Regions from separate parts of the Paenibacillus sp. 1-18 genome, predicted to be linked through region 1. Evidence: riboswitches for the same ligand, from Rfam matches in the RefSeq annotation. Region 1 holds a riboswitch; the other holds the start of a gene.
The links. A riboswitch is a leader RNA that binds a small molecule or an ion and turns the genes downstream of it on or off. The one in region 1 is predicted to bind glycine.

Region 1 (8,745 bases):
GTATAGCCTTTTTGTATGAGATGCTTCAGCGCTAGCATGTATCCTTCATATTGGTCCATAGCGATGGAGCGAATAGCAGTATGCTCCATTCGTTGCCAAGCCACAATGGGGCCGTACTTGCAATAGGTGCTGAGCAAATCGGTATCATTCACGCAGGAAATGATGACCAGGGCATCGACTCTTTTTCTTTTCAAATCCTCAAAGGCCTGAAGCCCTTTCTTTTTATCCTCTTCAGAAGTATAAATGATCGTTTGGAAGCTGTGCTGGTCCGCAATTTCTACAAAGCTGTCCAGAAATGCGAGAACAATTTCATTAATGGTTGAAGTAATCATAGAATTTTTGTTCTGGTTTCGTGACTGACATGGGGTGACTGATTTAACACTCTGGATACTGTAGCTTTGGAAAAGCCCGCCAGTTTGGCAATTTGATCAAGATTCGACATGATGCTTCTCCTCACATAAGCAAAATACTTGACACGAAACGCGTTACAAAGTTTAGGATGCTTTTGAGGGCATTACGTCTATTCTAAAGTGTCTTTAGATGCATTTCAAAGAGAATGGTTCTCATTATACGGTTGTTCTTGCAAAATCGAAAGCGGAGCCTTTAGGAAACGGGGGATTTGCAAAATGACGATTCAAGTTGCTTATTTGGGATTTGGCAAAAGTACAACCCGATATCATTTGCCCTATGTCCGAATCAGGGATACCTTTCAAGTATCGAGAGTGTATACACGCCAGGTGCGGGAGGAGATGAAGACGGCCTACCCGGATATACAGTTTTCGGATCAAATCACGGATGTTCTCAATGACCCGCAAATATCACTTGTTGTCGTATGTACACCATCTGCCACACATTATGAATACGCCAAATTGGCATTATCCCACGGCAAGCATGTACTGGTGGAAAAGCCTTTCTGTGAAAGTCTTGAACAGGCGAGTGAACTGATTGAGTTGGCCAAAGAAAAGAACCTGATTGTCATGCCGTATCAAAATCGCAGATTCGACAGCGACTATCTTGCTTTCAAGGAAGCGCTCTATTCTGGCAAATTGGGAGACATTGTGAAAATTGAATCCCATTACGATTATTTCCGTCCCGATGCCAGTGTGCCTGGCGGCAATCCAGTTAATGGAATGTTCTACGGACTCGGCGTACATACGCTGGACAGACTCATTGCCTTATTTGGCAGACCGGAGCAAATCGGATATGACATCAAGTCGGTTCGTGCCGCTCAAGGTGTCGACGATTATAGGGAAACCGTTTTATATTATCCAGATAAAAAGGTCATTGTTAAAACCTGGCTCGCATGGAAAGCTATCCGCATACGTGTAATCCGGAGGATATTCTGAAAGCCCAGCATGAAAATCAGATGAACCTGTTCTTTACGGATGTGCATGCCCGTGGAGAATATTCCAATTACATGAAACGCTATTTTGAAGAAAATAATATTGTTCTGCAAACAGAACCTGGCGACGCCGAAATTTTGAAAAATAACACGGTCGATTACATTTCATTCAGCTACTACATGACCTTGACCGTATCTGCAGGTCCAGAAGGCAAGAAAGCAGCAGGAAACCTGATTGGCGGCGTGAAAAATCCGTATCTGCAGTCCTCCGACTGGGGCTGGCAAATTGATCCGATGGGTCTGCGTGTTACGCTGAACACGTTATATGACCGCTATCAAAAGCCGCTGTTCATCGTGGAAAATGGCTTGGGTGCGTATGATAAGGTGGAAGCAGACGGCTCTGTGCATGACACCTATCGCATTGATTACTTGCGTCAGCATATTGCCCAAATGAAGTGATCTGATCGGTTATACGAGCTGGGGGCCTATCGACCTTGTAAGTATGTCTACTTCCGAGATGTCCAAGCGCTACGGATTTATTTATGTCGATCTGGACGATGACGGTAACGGAACGCTCAAGCGCTCCAAAAAAGACTCCTTTAACTGGTACAAAAATGTAATTGCAACCAATGGTGAAGAACTGTAAATTACATCTCAGAGGTCTTCACAAATTTTTCACTTGTAATAATCTGAAAGTTTTCTGTATAATAAAAAACAATTTCATATGTCTGGTTGATGTTTGCGGGAGATGGAACGAAAGTTCCGACCGAAGGGGCAAAACTCTCAGGTGCTTGGCTGATTACAGCAAGCGGGACCGTAAACGGACAGAACTCTGGAGAGACCCTTAATTGGGCGCCGAAGGTGCACCGCAGAGAACATCTGCTTAAACTCTCAGGCAAAAGGACAGAGACGCGAATAACCTGTGACAGGGAGTGCCCTATTTTTTTATAGCTATTTTAAGCTATGTAGTGGCCCAGAACCTGCACAAAAGGGTTTTATTTCTTCGTGCCTTTAACCTCTCCAGGAGTCGAATCAGCGGATTTGACTCTTTTTTGTTTTTTAATATGCTGGAGGAGCGGGTTGAGATGAATTTGGTACATGTGTTAGAAACGATTAGCAGTTGGATATGGGGGGCGCCTCTCATTATTCTCGTGATGGGAACGGGGTTGTGGCTGACCATACGTTTAAAATTGCTGCAGGTATTTCGCCTGCCTTTGGCGATCAAGCTGATTGGCAAGGCCCCCAATGAAGGCAGCGGGGATGTAAGCAGCTTTGCGGCCCTGAGCACAGCGCTTGCGGCTACAGTTGGCACAGGAAGTATTGTCGGCGTAGCGACTGCTATTAAGCTGGGCGGACCGGGTGCTTTGTTCTGGATGGTCGTTGCTGCCTTTTTCGGGATGGCGACGAAATATGCGGAAGGTGTGCTTGCGGTAAAATACCGGGTGAAGGACCGGAATGGACAATTTTCCGGTGGCCCGATGTATTATATTGAAAATGGTCTGGGACGCCGCTTTAAACCGCTGGCGATGCTGTTTGCCTTTTCGGGTATGCTGGTGGCGTTATTCGGCATTGGAACGTTTCCACAGGTCAAAGCCATTGTATCCTCGACCGAAAACAGCTTTGGCGTTCCGCCAATTGCAACAGCGCTGATTATTGCCACCCTTACAGCACTGGTTACGATTGGAGGGCTCAAAAGCATTGCCAAGGTATCGACCAAGGTCGTTCCCTTTAAAACGGGCCTGTACGTGCTGATTTGTATCATCGTACTGATTCGGTTTGCTGACCAGCTTCCCGCCGCAATCGCGCTTGTACTGCACTCCGCATTTTCGACCACGTCTGCGACGGGGGGATTTGCCGGGGCCACGATTATGCTGGCGATGCGCAGTGGGGTAGCCAGAGGTATTTTTGCCAATGAGGCGGGGCTGGGAAGCGCGCCGATTGCAGCCGCAGCTGCCAAAACCAAATGGCCTGCGGAGCAAGGACTGATCTCTATGACAGGTGTGTTTATTGACACCATGGTTATTTGTCTAATGACCGGGCTGACGCTACTGGTTAGTGGTGTGTGGAGCGGTCCTACCGATGCGGGTCTGATGACTCAGCAGGCATTTTCCAGCGCATTTCCGCTGGGTGCAGAATTGCTTACGATCATTCTGATTATGTTCGCGTTCACGACCATGCTTGGCTGGAATTACTACGGGGAACGCTGTGTTGAATATTTGCTTGGCGTCAAATGGATTAAGCCATACCGATATCTGTTCATCGCACTGGTTGCCGGAGGCGCGTTCATCAAGCTGGATGCCATCTGGCTGCTGGCAGATATCTTTAACGCGATGATGGCCTTTCCGAACCTGATTGCACTGCTTGGCTTGTCAGGCATTGTAGTTGCAGAAACCCGAACCTATATGGACTCCCTGTATCCTAATAAGAAAAAGGGTAATCTTGCAGGTGCCAGTGTAGCGGCTATCCAGGTAGAAGAAACAGGACAAGCGGCTAATTTATAAAAATTGAAAGCCATAACATTCAAATGATATGCTCCCCATATAGTAGACAGGTGAAATAATAAAAACCTGTTACTGTATGGGGAGCATTTTTATGGAACAAAAGAAGTTTACGGCATTCGAGAAATTAACGATTCTTCAAGAAATTAAACAGGGATTTATCGGAGTGAAGGCTGCGGCACGAAAGTTTGGAGTAACCAAAAACTCTATAGGGAAATGGCGGCGACGGTATGAGTTGTATGGTTACGAGGGTCTGGAAGTCCGCACTCATAACCGAACGTATTCTCCAGAGCTTAAACACCAAGCCGTGAAGGATGTTCTTGAGGGAGGATTGTCACAAAACCAAGTCGTCTACAAGTACAGGATTGCAAGCCAAACTCAACTCGCGAATTAAGAAGTATAATGGTCATAGCAACAGCTTTACAGCTGACTCAGGGGGAAGCAAGCCTATGACCAAAGGACGCGCAACGACATGGCAGGAACGGATCGACATTGTGCTGTACTGCCTTGCCAATGGACAAGATTACACAAAGGCAGCGAACCATTTCCGGGTGTCTTACCAACAAGTCTACAGTTGGGTGAAGAAGTACCAGGCAGACGGAGAAGCGGCCCTGCAGGACGGCAGAGGACGCAACAAGGCACCGGAAGAACTCACAGATGCAGATCTCTACAAACTGGCTATGAAGAAGTTGGAGTACGAGAATGAACGACTCCGTGCGGAGAACGCTTTTTTAAAAAAGTTAGAGGAACTCGAAAGGAGGCGACATTAAGTTCGATTCGTCAGGAGAACCTCTACCTGGCTATTCAGGCGGTTCAGAAAGAGGAAGCCTGCTCTATTCAGCTGTTGTGTGATATTACAGGGATTTCGCGGTCCAGTTATTACAAATGGACGAACCGCAACTCCAGTTACCGTGAGACTGAAAACAAGGAGCTCACACAGGCTATGCTCCATTTGTACAAGAAGGTGGAACGCATTTTCGGGTATCGCCAATTGACTCTGCATTTGCGCAGACAGATGAACAAACCCATTAACGCCAAGCGGGTGTACCGTCTGATGAGGCTCCAGGGCATTCAGTCGGTCATCCGCAGGAAGAGAAAGAAGTACGCAGGCTCTACACCTCAACACGTTACAGAGAATGTGCTGAACCGTAACTTTGAGGCAGAAGCTCCAAACCAAAAATGGGTCACGGATGTGACGGAATTCAAATACGGGAGCGGAAAGAAGGCGTATTTAAGCGCCATATTAGACCTGCATGACAAGTCGATTGTATCCTACGTGTTGGGCCATTCCAATAATAACGCACTGGTCTTTGAAACGTTGGAGCTTGCCTTAAAGGCTGCGCCGGAGAGTCACTCCCTGCTCCACAGCGACCGTGGGTTTCAATACACCTCGCTCGATTTTAAGAAGATGCTGGATAAGGCTAAAATGAAACAAAGTATGTCACGAGTAGGCTGCTGTATCGATAACGGACCGATGGAGTCCTTCTGGGGAACATTGAAATGTGAGAAGTATTACCTGCATACTTACCAAACCTTTGAGGAACTCCAAAGGGATATTGATGCGTATATTTATTTTTATAATAATGAACGGTTGCAGGCTAAACTAAACGGCCTCAGTCCCATCGAGTTCAGGACTAAGGCCGCTTAAAACACTTTTATTATTTATACTGTCTACTTGACGGGGTGCAGTTCACTTTTCTTTGAAAGTACCGTCAAAGCATGTCTCATGGATTCAAGTGAATTTAATCCTTGACCGCTCCGGCGGCAAGGTCGGAAATAAACTGGCGGCTGATGAACAGGAAAAGCAAAATAAGCGGCAGTACAGCAAGCAGGGTGCCGGCAATGACCATCGCGTAATCTGTATTGTAAATCCCGTTTAGCTGGGATAGTGCAATCTGAAGCGTGAATTTCCGCTCATCTGTTAATACGATTAACGGCCATAAGTAATCATTCCAGGCTCCAATAAAGGTGAATGCGCCGAGAAAAGCAAACGCAGGACGAAGAATGGGGAGCGCAACATGCCAATACAGCCGAAAAAAGCTGCATCCGTCTATACGCCCAGCATCCAGCAGCTCCTTTGGAATGGATTCTTCTGCATATTGACGAATCCAGAAAATGCCGAAGGCATTGACCATGCCCGGGATAATAAGCGCTTTGAATGTACCTACCCAGCCAAAGGTGGCCATGACAAAGGAGGGTACGAGTGAAAGCTGGGAAGGGACCATCATCGTGCCCAGCAGGAGGATAAACAACCCCTTTTTGCCGGGGAAATCAAACTTGGCGAATGCAAAACCGGCCAGCGAATCGAAAAACAGAACGAGCAGGGTAACGGAACTGGCTACAAAAAGGGTATTCAAAAAGGCTCCGGCAAAATCAATCTGCTGCAACACTCTCATTACATTATTCCAGAATTGGTCCCCGAACCACAGCTGTGGTGGGAAACGATAGATGTCTGAGGTTGTACGGGTCGCCATGACGATAAGCCAGTAAAACGGAAACATCGACAATACCATTCCTGTCAATAGCCCGGCATATAAAATCATGGATTTTACACGTGCCTGCATCATGCTGTAAAACCTCCTTCCCGTCGTTATTTTTTACCTTGAACGAGCTTCCAGTTAAGGATGGAGAAGAGGGAGATGATGAGGAACATGCCCCATCCAACGGCCGCACCATATCCAAAATAGTTGTTAATGAACGACTCGTGGTACAGGTACAGCACAATGGTCATACCGCTTGCTCCGGCACCGCCGTCATTGCCAACCAGTACCTGTGGCTCGGTGAACAGCTGCATACCACCGATGGTGGACGTAATCACCGTAAACAAAATGACCGGGCGCAGCATGGGGATGGTGATACGGAAAAAAGCCTGCGCTCCGGTTGCTCCATCTATTTTGGCGGCCTCATATAGTACATGCGGAATGCTCTGGAGCCCGGCCAGATAAATGATCGCGTTATAGCCCATCCATCCTTCCGCCGTTTGCACTCCCGTCCCAGCCGCATTGGGAAAACTATGTGAATGTGTGGACCAGCGGCAATATCGGGCAGTATTTTTTTAATAGTGCATGGATTACCGTAATATCCGTGGCGCTGACGGTGCTGCTGGCCAGCTTTGTGACGTTTGCCATTACACGTATGCGCTGGAAAGGCAGCCGGGTGGTCCTTGGACTCTTTATGGTCGGACTCATGATTCCGGTCCATGCAACCTTGATTCCGCTGTTCAGTATGTTCCTTAAGCTGCATCTGACAGACACGCCGCTGTCCATCATCCTGTCGTATGTCGCTTTTAACCTGCCCACAACGATGATGATCCTGCTGGGATTCTATTACGCTTTGCCCCGTGAAGTGGAAGAAGCGGCTGTTATGGACGGCTGCACTGTCAACCGGATGTTTTTCCGGATTGTGCTGCCCATGACGACTCCGGTTATGGCGACGACATCCATTATTAACATGATCTATAACTGGAATGAGTTTATTTTCGTCAATACGTTCATCAGCTCGGACGAAAACAAAACATTAACCGTTGGCGTTCAGAACTTTATTGGACAATATACGACCGACTGGGGAGCGATCGGAGCTACGCTGATGATCAGCATTTTGCCCATTTTGCTTGTGTTCCTCATCATGAGTGAGCGGATTGTGGAAGGGATTGCAGCCGGGTCGGTTAAGGGGTAAAGAGCCAAAGTGTAAAGGGTAGACGGTAAAGGCAAAAGGCTATCGGGATACAAATTTACCTGCTGGATTTGAAGAGCACCTCCTAGTGTGACATTGGAACAAACCTCTTGGATTGTCCGATGTATGCTAGGGGGTGCATTTTTATGTGAGTCTATATAAGTTGAACGAAAGAAGATAGCAACAAAGTCGAACGCATAGGCGGTCAATGATAGCATGAGGATGTTTCATGATTTCATCTATAAACTGCCCAACACGCAGACGGATTTCGGCAACGGTGGAATAGAACACATTATTGATAACACTCGATTTAAGCCATTTCCAGAGTCCTTCCACGATGTTCAACTGAGGACTGTACGGCGGCAGAAACACCAGTTCAAGCCGACCTTTCTGTTCTTCCAGAAAAGGTTGCAGCAGCTTCGCATGATGAATTCAGGCGTTGTCTAATACGATGACGATGCTTCCCGCAGGATAAGCAGAAAGAACCTTCTGAAGAAATGTCAAAAAGGTTTCGGCGGTATATTGTTCGTTCGTCTTCCTGCCAAATGATTCGTCCCGTCTCATAGTCAACCGTCGCGAGTAACTTGACCCCGCGATGCTTTCCCGTGGTTGGAATGATTCGTTGCTTCCCGCGAAGAAACCAGGTTTTCTGAATCGCTTGATAGTCCCGAATCATGGATTCATCCTCGAATCAAAGTCCTTGAGTAATTCGATTACCATTTTAGTGTTAATCTAGCTACTAATATTTAGCTTACCTAAAATCCCCTTGCTCTTCGCTAATTGGAGTGCTTGTGGATTGCTTGGTACAGGGACAGCACTCAATTCCAATAGTTCCTGCCTTTTGTACCTCATGCCCCACCCGTTCGTGGCACACTTACTTTCCCAATAAAACTAACTGATGTAGCTTTATAAAACCGCCGCTGTATAACGGGCAGGATAGTAGAATAAACAAAGGAATTTATTCAAAACTTGTTTTGATGATATTGGAGCCACTTGGAGACAAGTCAGGTTAAGTCTCTAGGTATTTATCACGTGAGGAGTGATTTAAGGGATTCAAAATTGCATTTCATCCAAAAGCTATCTATATAAAGCCAAAAGGTTGTATCATGTTTATGATAGAACTTTAAAATAAAGGTAATGGAACGGGGATGCATCATTTATGTATAGAGTGGCTATTTGCGATGATGAGGAAAAACACAGAGAGTTTGTTAAAAGCATTCTAATTACATTGTC
Region 2 (8,745 bases), on a different contig from region 1:
CTGAGGCCATTCTGGAAGGTGAAGTGTTAGCGGGCGAGCGGGAGTATGAAGGTCCATTCGGTGAATTCACAGGTCACTATTCCGGTGGGCGCGCGATGCCAGTCATTCAGATTAATCGTGTATATCACCGTAAGCAGCCTATCTTTGAGCATTTGTACATCGGAATGCCTTGGACGGAAACGGACTATATGATTGGTGTAAATACAAGTGTACCGTTGTTCCAACAGCTCAAGGATGCATTTCCTAATGAAATCGTAGCCGTTAATGCCATGTATACGCATGGGCTTGTCGCTATTATTTCTACGAAAACCTGGTATGGCGGTTTTGCGAAGGCTGTGGGGATGCGTGCGTTAACGACTCCGCATGGGCTGGGGTATTTCAAGCTGGTCATTGTAGTGGATGAGGATGTCGATCCGTTCAATCTGCCGCAGGTCATGTGGGCTTTATCCACTAAGCTGCATCCGAAGCATGATGCTGTCATAGTTCCAGGCTTGTCTGTTTTGCCGCTTGACCCTGGCTCTGGTCCGGCAGGAATGACTCACAAAATGATACTGGATGCGACGACACCTGTAGCACCGGATATTCGAGGCCATTACTCGCAGCCGCTTGATTCTCCGCTGGGTGTAGCCGATTGGGAGAAAAAGCTGAGCCAAATGCTGCGTTAAATATGTTTGAAAATAAAAAAATTAAAGGAGTGCTGACAGATGCATATTTGTCCCCGTTGTGAGTCCAATCGTTCAGAAGTTGATCAGCGTTCAAGGTCGATCCCCGGGATATTCCGAATGCGATTCACGTACCCCTGATTGCAGAACGGAGGCGGGATCGTTCGTAACCGGATGTAAATTGTGGTATTTTGAGTATATGGGCCGAAGTAAAGGGGGGTATACTTTATGCAGATACCAAGGATCGGCAAGGAGCTGTTCACGCTGTTGAATGGCAAGGCATTGGAGAACAAGCAGCATGAAGCGATGATGCTGCTGACGGTCACAGAGGATCAGTGGCCGCACGTTGCAATGATTAGCGTAGGTGAGATTGTTGCGCTCGACGAGGGGAATTTGCGGCTGGCACTATGGCCGGGGACGACCACGACAGGTAACATGATCCGCACCGGGAAAGCAACGCTTGCGGTGTTCATCGGCGGGAAGGCGCATTATGTACGGCTGTCACTGGAGCATCTGCCGATGTTGCCCGGAGCCAAGCATGTGCGTGAGCGATTTGCGGCACAGATATTCGCTGCCCGAGAAGATTCGGCCCAATATGCAGATATTGTGACAGGCGTTACAATCCGACTCAAGGAGCCGGAAGCGGTGCTGGATCGCTGGAAAGACACGGTGGCAGAACTGTTAATGTAAAGTCATCTGGTGGTTATGACATGGGTAATAAGCGCTTACAGGAATCAGGTTGGGCTTGTTGGAACAGGAGATTAGAGCGCGAGGGAAAGCTTGTTTCTTTTGAGGAAAAACAGGAGGGATAAATATGTCTCGTTTTCAAAAGGTAGATCAGCTATTGCAACAATTCGTAGCGAATGGACCGGCAGGGTGTGGTTGTGCCATTGCACAAAATGGTCAGGTGTTATATGAAGGATACTACGGATATGCTGATCTGGAAGCTCAAAAACCAATCACTGAGGATACCGTGTATCGCTTATTTTCCATGACAAAGGTTATTGTATGTACGGCTGCACTTATGCTGTATGAACGCGGACAATTTTTGTTGAATGAGCCTTTGTATGAATATTTCCCCGAATATCGTAATTCGTATGTATTCAAAACTGCTCCTAACGGACATACCTACATTGATAAGGCGGATAGTCCCATTTTAATTAAGCATATATTCAATATGAGCGCAGGGCTTCCTTACGCTTCCGAGTCTTCAGAAACAGGGAAAGCTATGCAGAAAGTCATTAAAGAGTTAAAGGAAAGACAGGGGAAATATGATTTGCGCACAGAAATTAAAGCGCTTTCTAAAGTTCCGCTTGCATTCGAGCCGGGAACACGATGGTTATACGGATATGGACATGATCTTGTTGCAGGTCTCATTGAAGTGATTTCAGGAAAATCATTGGGACAATTTCTAAAGGATGAAATATTTGATCCACTTGGCATGAACAGTACAGGTTACCGTTATCGTGGGGATATTGAATCGCGGATGGCTTCCGTGTATCACCGGACAGACACAGGAGAACTTGAAAAAACAGAAGGTTTCTTGGATGAATATCATCAATCAGATGCTATATATGAAAGTGGAGGCGCAGGTCTGTATTCGACGGTTAAAGAGTATCTTACATTTTCACAAATGCTATCGAATGGCGGGATGATAGACGGTGTGAGGCTATTAGGGAGAAAAACGATTGATTTAATGCGCACAAATCATTTGAATACAGCCCAGTTATCCGATTTTACGAATTCATATCATACAGGCTATGGTTACGGACTGGGCGTGCGCACGTTGATTGATAAAGCGGCGGGGCACGCAAACAGCTCTATTGGAGAATTTGGCTGGACGGGAGCAGTAGGCACTTGGGTTTCTATAGATCCAAGCGAGCAGTTTTCGGTCGTTTATATGCATCAGCTCGATCCAAACATGGAAGAATACCACCATTTAAGAGTTCGTGCAGCAGCTTACAGCTGCTTGTAAAAGTAAGGTTACATTTAACGACTTGATCTGGATCAGTACCGATTCTAGTTAATAAGGACCAAATTTTCTTTAAAGCCTAAACTATTCTTTTCCATATGTCGACATAAAACGTAGGTATAAGGATTTTGCGGAATCCTTGATTTTAAGTTTTGAATTGGGAGGGAATTAGATTTTGAAGAATAGGTGGTCTGGTTTTCTGGCGTTGGTCATCCTGATCTCAAGTTTTACATCATATGCAGGGCTCGCATACGCGGCTGATCCGGTGCTTTCCAAGATTGTCCTTTCCTCTAACGAGGTAACTGTGCAACAGGGAGATACGGCTGCATTGACGGCTACGGCTATTTATACCGATGGGACGACTTCAAATGTAACCGTAAGCACGGATTGGAAAAGTGACAATACAGCTATTGCTACGGTATACAACGGTACAGTTTCAGGCAAGGGTGAAGGGGAAGCGACTGTGGTTGCGACCTATAAAGATAAAATACAATCGGTTCAGGTACATGTAACGAAAAAGGTTAAGGCATTGACATCCAGTGTACAAAGCCTGAGCTTGCGTTCAAGCGGCACTGGACAGATTGATCTGACAGCAACTTACAGTGATAATACAACAGCTCAGGTTTCGGGTGATGCTACATGGACCTCGGATAACCAGAAGGTAGCAACCGTAGTTAACGGATTGGTTACCGCTCAGGGAGCAGGGACAGCCAATATTAAGGCCGTATACGGTCAACAGACCGTAACGATTGCTGTGCAGGTGGAACAGGTTAAACGTTTGGATGTTAGTCCATCTGAGGTTTCCCTGTTGTTGAAGGAAACTCAGAAGGTTAAATTGACAGCGACGTTCCCGGATGGAACGGTACAGGACGTTACAGAGTCTGCCGAGTGGAGCTCTAGCAATGCAGCGGTGGCAGACGTACTGAAAGGCACCATTACCGGCTATAGTGCGGGAAAGGCGACGATTACTGGTAAATATGGTACAATGTCCGCTACAATTTCGGTAGATGTTGATCAAACGAACAAGCTGAAAGCCAGCGAATCTGATATTTTTCTCCGTTTGGATGAATCCAAGAAAATACAGGTTTCCGCTGTTTACCCGGATGGAACGGTAACTGATATCACAGATAAGGCTACTTGGACATCAAGTGATGAGAAAATTGCGACGGTGAATAAAGGAACGATTATGGCGATTGGAGCGGGTTCAGCTACGGTGACCGCTAAGTATGGTGATAAGGCTGTTTCGATCAAGACAGACGTTGAAACCTCCAGATATCTCGATTTGAGTGAGGACAAGCTGAGCCTGAATGCCAAGGAAACCAAAAAGCTCAAGCTGACTGCTACGTATGTAACAGGTACGGAAGAGGATATTACAAGCAAGGCAGAGTGGAAATCCAGCAATGAAGATATTGCATTTGTCAGTAAGGGTGAAGTAACGGGCTATAAAACAGGTGAGGCAACGATCACTGCTTCGTATGGCGGTAAAACAGCCACAGCGACGGTATCCGTGAATGTACCTGGTGACCTGGCTTTGTCCTCCAAAACAGCAACGATTGATGTTAATGAGGATTATACTGCAACTTTGACCGCTACTTATGCCGACGGGCGTAAGGAAGATGTGACACAGGATGCGGAATGGACTTCAAGTGCGGAAGACATTGCTTCTGTATCCAAAGGAACGATTACGGGTAAATCAGCCGGTAAGGCGGTTATTACAGCAACCTACAACGGCAAAAAATTTACGATAAACGTTCAAGTGGGCCTTGTAGACCGTTTGGAAACAGACTCACGGGTCATTGCGCTCGGTGCCCAGGAAACGAAGCAATTGAAGGTAACTGGCGTCAAGAATGGCGGTGCAAAAACAGATGTAACCAAGGATGCTACCTGGACGACCAGCAATGTGAAAGTGGTCGAGGTTAGCGAGGGCTTGATCAAAGCGAATGGCAGTGGTAAGGCTACCGTTACAGCTTCCTATGGCAAGCAAAACCTTACATTCACAGTGGAAGTGGACGTAGCGCAAAAGATTGAGGCGGATGCGATCGCGTTATCGCTGAAATCCGGTGATCAAAAAACCATCGCGCTTGTTGTTAAATCCAGTGATGGCAAAGAAAAGGACGTTACAACCCAGGCTGAATGGAAAACGTCCAATTACAAGGTAGCTACGGTTAAGAAGGGGCAGGTTACCGCGGTCAGCTATGGTAAAAGCAACATTCAGGCGAAGTTCGGCGGGAAGGTTATCAGTGTACCCGTGGATGTAGATACACTTAAATATTTGCAAACAGACGAAGTCACATTGAATTTGAAGGCAGGACAACTGGCTAAAGTGACGGCTACAGCTACGTACAAGGACGAGTCGGAGCAGGATGTTTCCAAACCGGCTGTCTGGTCCTCGTCGAGAATTATTGTTGCCACAGTCAAAGACGGTAACATTAAGGCACAGGGCAAGGGGAAAGCCGTAATTACAGTAAAATATGCAGGTAAAATGACGAAGGTACAGGTGAACGTGCAGTAATCTGTAACCGACTGAAAAGAAAAAGAGCAGGCATACGTCCAGGGACGACATGCTTGCTCTTTTCTTAATATGGTAAATCCTCTTTCTTCAGGAGAATGTAGAGGGAGGACTGGCGCTTAAAAACTACGACTTTTTGTTCTTGGTCGATGCGTTGCGTGTAAGCGATTCGGTTAAGCGCTTGCCGGTCGGCGTCTGCGCCAAGCCGCCCTTGGCGGTCTCGCGGTGCTTTGACGGCATCGCGCTGCCGACCTCGAGCATCACGTCAATGACTTCGTCAGACGGGATGGCGCTGCGCACACCTGCCAAGGCCATATCCGCTGCGGCAAGCGCGGTGACAGCCCCCAGTCCGTTGCGCACGATGCACGGAATCTCCACGAGTCCGGCGACGGGGTCGCAAATCAGGCCGAGCGTGTTTTTAAGGGCGAGGCCCACGGCGTGAATAGCCTGCTCAGGCGTGCCGCCGCGCAGCTCGACCATAGCGCCGGCGGCCATCCCGATCGCTGAGCCAATCTCAGCCTGACAGCCTCCCTCTGCGCCGGAAATGAAGGAGTTGTTGGCGATCACGTAGCCGATGGCTCCAGCGGCGAACAGGCCGCGCACCATATGCTCGTCATCCCAGCCGAATCGCTCCTGTGCACTGATGAACACACCGGGGATGACTCCGCATGAGCCTGCGGTGGGCGTGGCGACAATACGACCCATGGACGCATTAACCTCCGACACGGAGAGGGCATACGCCATGGCTAGCGCCGAGGCATCGCCGGAGCAGGTTTCCCCTGCCCGCAAATATTCAGCCAGGCGCTTGCCGTCGCCGCCCGTCAATCCACTGCGGGATACAGTGTCTTGTGTCTGACCACGATGAACGGCTTCCTTCATTACTTCATAATAATCAGACATTTGGCGGAAGATTTCTTCCTCCGATGTGTTCGTCTCTTGTGCCTGCTCTTGAATCATCAGACGGCCAATCGTGGTGGATTCCTTCGCACATAAAGCACTGATTTCATGCAGACGGCTAAATCGCATCAGATTCAGCTCCTTTTTTCAAATTGATCATTTTAATTTCGTACATATGAGGTAAGGACCGCAGCTTTTTGATCACTTCAGGCGTAGCAGGACTGTCCATTTCGATGGCGGTAAGTGCTTCACCATCCCGGCTTTTGCGATCCACGTGCATATAGGCAATGTTAATGTCAGCCGCTCCGAGCGCTGAGGTCACCGCGCCCAATGTACCGGGCTTATCCGAGTGAAGAAGCACTAGCGTGGGCAGCTCTCCGGTCAGATTGACCCGGAATTCGTTGAGCTGCTGGACATGGATGCTTCCGCCGCCAATGGAGGAACCCAGCAGCGTGCGCAGCTCCTCATCCTTCCACAGCTCGAAGCGGACCGTGTTCGGATGAGGGGCGGGTAGTCCGCTAAAGGCGAATTCCACCGCCATCCCGGCTTGCTCTGCCCATTGCTCGGCATCCGGAATTCGGTAGTCGTCCGTATCGTAATCGAGCAGCCCCGCGATGAGCGCCAGGTCTGTGCCGTGGCCCTTGTACGTATCGGCAAAAGAACCGTACAGTGTCATGCGGGCACGGTCAGGCTGTGCGCCGAGCCAGTGCCGGGCAACGCGTGCGAGCCGCACCGCGCCTGCGGTATGTGAGCTGGAGGGTCCGGTCATAGCCGGGCCGATAATGGAAAATACATCTTTGAAACGCATGGTATGGCCCCCTGTATGTTCTAATACCATAGTATATGGTATTGCCGCGTCTTGCGCGTATAGACGGTTCCTAATGCTGACGCACGATGTGAGCGCAAAAAAGGACAGGATAAGGAAGTTTCCCTTATCTCTGTCCTCGTTACCTGAGAGTTTCGTGCGGTGTCATTCCCGCCTTACCCCTTGGGTGGCTTGCGCTCTCTCCAGAGTTGCGTCAGATGACGATACATGGACCTGAGAGATTATCCGTCAGCCGGGTGCTGGCGTCTTGCTCCTTCGGTGCCTCCAGGCTGTAAGCTTCCTGGACGGACTCTCCCGTCATCTTCATTCGCGTATACCGTTCTACATATCTTTTTTAGAATAATATATGCTGTGACCGCTGTCAACCACAGGATTCGATTTTTACAAAGACCAACAGGTTCCCACTAGAAAAAATTAATTTTTACATAATTATGGATGAAATCAGGAAGGAATTAGAGGATAGATCGCTAATCTGATAGAGGACAATACCATTTATGGAATAATAGGAGGGATATTGACGTATGGCAAAAGGCTTGCGCTTCACAGGTTCACGCTTGAAAGGAATGCTGCATCTGGCAGCGATTGTATCACTGCTTATAGGAATTTTCGTTCCGTTCGGTCAAGTTAAAGCCGAGGGGGCATTGACAGTGGCTGAAGCCCTTCAGCGCCAAAGCAGCGGAAGCACGGTGACGGTGGAAGGCTACATCGTCGGACATGCTACCGGATCAAAAACGGCCAACTTTTCCAGCCCGTTTGCCAATGATTTTAACGTATTAATTGCTGATCAGGCCAATGAACACAATACGTCTAGTCTATTGGATATACAGCTTACATCAGCGTACAGAGGGCAGTTTGGACTTTCAGGCCACCCTGAGCTGATCGGCAGCAAAATCCGCGTGACGGGTACGCTTGGTGCCTACAACAATTTTGGTGGAGTGAAAAGCCCGAGCGCTGTGGAGCTGGTGAGTGGAAGCGAGCCAGGAAACCCTGGTGATCCGGGCGAGCCTGATCCTGGTACCCCGGGACAACCCGGTACGACATTGCCGGATGGAAAAGGCAAAAAGGTTCTGTTCGATAATACGCATGCACAGACAGCCGGAGCTGCGGATTGGGTCATTGATGGCGCCTTCTCCGATTTTGCGGACGGGCTGCGCAATGCTGGTTTTACCGTGGACCAGTTGAACCGTTCCATTCCTTTTACCTATGGAGAGCAGGCCATAACGTATGACAAGCTGCGTCCATATGATGTGTTCATCATCGGTGAAGCCAATGTTGCCTTTAAGGCATCCGAGCAGGCTGCTTTGCTGCAATATGTGAAGAACGGGGGCAGCGTCTTTTTCATCTCCGACCACTATAATGCAGACCGTAACAAAAACCGCTGGGATTCTTCCGAGGTCATGAACGGCTATCGCCGCGGAGCCTATTCCAATCCGGCAAAAGGCATGACAGCAGAAGAAGCTGCATCACCGGCAATGCAGGGCTTAACCAGCTCTGACTGGCTGGCAACGAACTTTGGTGTTCGTTTCCGCTACAATGCGCTCGGTGACGTGAACGCGACGGACATTGTGGCTGCGGATCAATCCTTCGGTATTACCAAGGGCGTGAGCTCTATTGCAATGCATGCTGGATCTACGCTGGCTATTATTGATCCGGACAAGGCTAAAGGGATTGCTTATATCCCTGCAGGCACGAAAAAATGGGGCAATGCTGTAGATCAGGGTGTCTATAACGGCGGAGGCCGTGCCGAAGGCCCCTTTGCCGCTATTTCCAAGGTAGGCCAGGGCAAGGCGGCATTCATCGGTGATTCTTCACCTGTCGAAGATGCCACGCCGAAATATGCGCGTGAGGAAAACGGACAGTCGAAGAAGACGTATGATGG

Region 2: linked by a shared signal. The riboswitch ahead of sdaAB (L-serine ammonia-lyase, iron-sulfur-dependent subunit beta) and the one ahead of L693_RS0113635 (alanine/glycine:cation symporter family protein) in region 1 are both predicted to bind glycine.

The regions. Positions count from the first base shown of each region.
Region 1 is NZ_ASSB01000213.1:50,570-59,314, reverse strand. Features, by position in the region: partial or broken gene L693_RS0113655 (LacI family DNA-binding transcriptional regulator) at 1-332, opposite strand, end outside; gene L693_RS31425 (LacI family DNA-binding transcriptional regulator) at 329-442, opposite strand; gene L693_RS0113650 (Gfo/Idh/MocA family oxidoreductase) at 627-1,346, shown strand; partial or broken gene L693_RS0113645 (family 1 glycosylhydrolase) at 1,295-1,988, shown strand; glycine riboswitch at 2,165-2,259, shown strand; gene L693_RS0113635 (alanine/glycine:cation symporter family protein) at 2,428-3,843, shown strand; gene L693_RS29995 (transposase) at 3,935-4,234, shown strand; gene L693_RS29990 (helix-turn-helix domain-containing protein) at 4,290-4,610, shown strand; gene L693_RS29985 (IS3 family transposase) at 4,616-5,488, shown strand; gene L693_RS0113620 (carbohydrate ABC transporter permease) at 5,583-6,407, opposite strand; partial or broken gene L693_RS0113615 (carbohydrate ABC transporter permease) at 6,431-6,808, opposite strand; partial or broken gene L693_RS0113610 (carbohydrate ABC transporter permease) at 6,811-7,515, shown strand; partial or broken gene L693_RS29255 (IS630 family transposase) at 7,657-8,203, opposite strand; gene L693_RS0113600 (LytR/AlgR family response regulator transcription factor) at 8,672-8,745, shown strand, end outside.
Region 2 is NZ_ASSB01000245.1:8,426-17,170, forward strand. Features, by position in the region: partial or broken gene L693_RS0115475 (UbiD family decarboxylase) at 1-665, shown strand, start outside; gene L693_RS0115480 (pyridoxamine 5'-phosphate oxidase family protein) at 891-1,352, shown strand; gene L693_RS0115485 (serine hydrolase domain-containing protein) at 1,477-2,637, shown strand; gene L693_RS0115490 (Ig-like domain-containing protein) at 2,810-5,146, shown strand; gene sdaAA (L-serine ammonia-lyase, iron-sulfur-dependent, subunit alpha) at 5,270-6,169, opposite strand; gene sdaAB (L-serine ammonia-lyase, iron-sulfur-dependent subunit beta) at 6,159-6,848, opposite strand; glycine riboswitch at 7,058-7,173, opposite strand; partial or broken gene L693_RS0115505 (DUF6359 domain-containing protein) at 7,388-8,745, shown strand, end outside.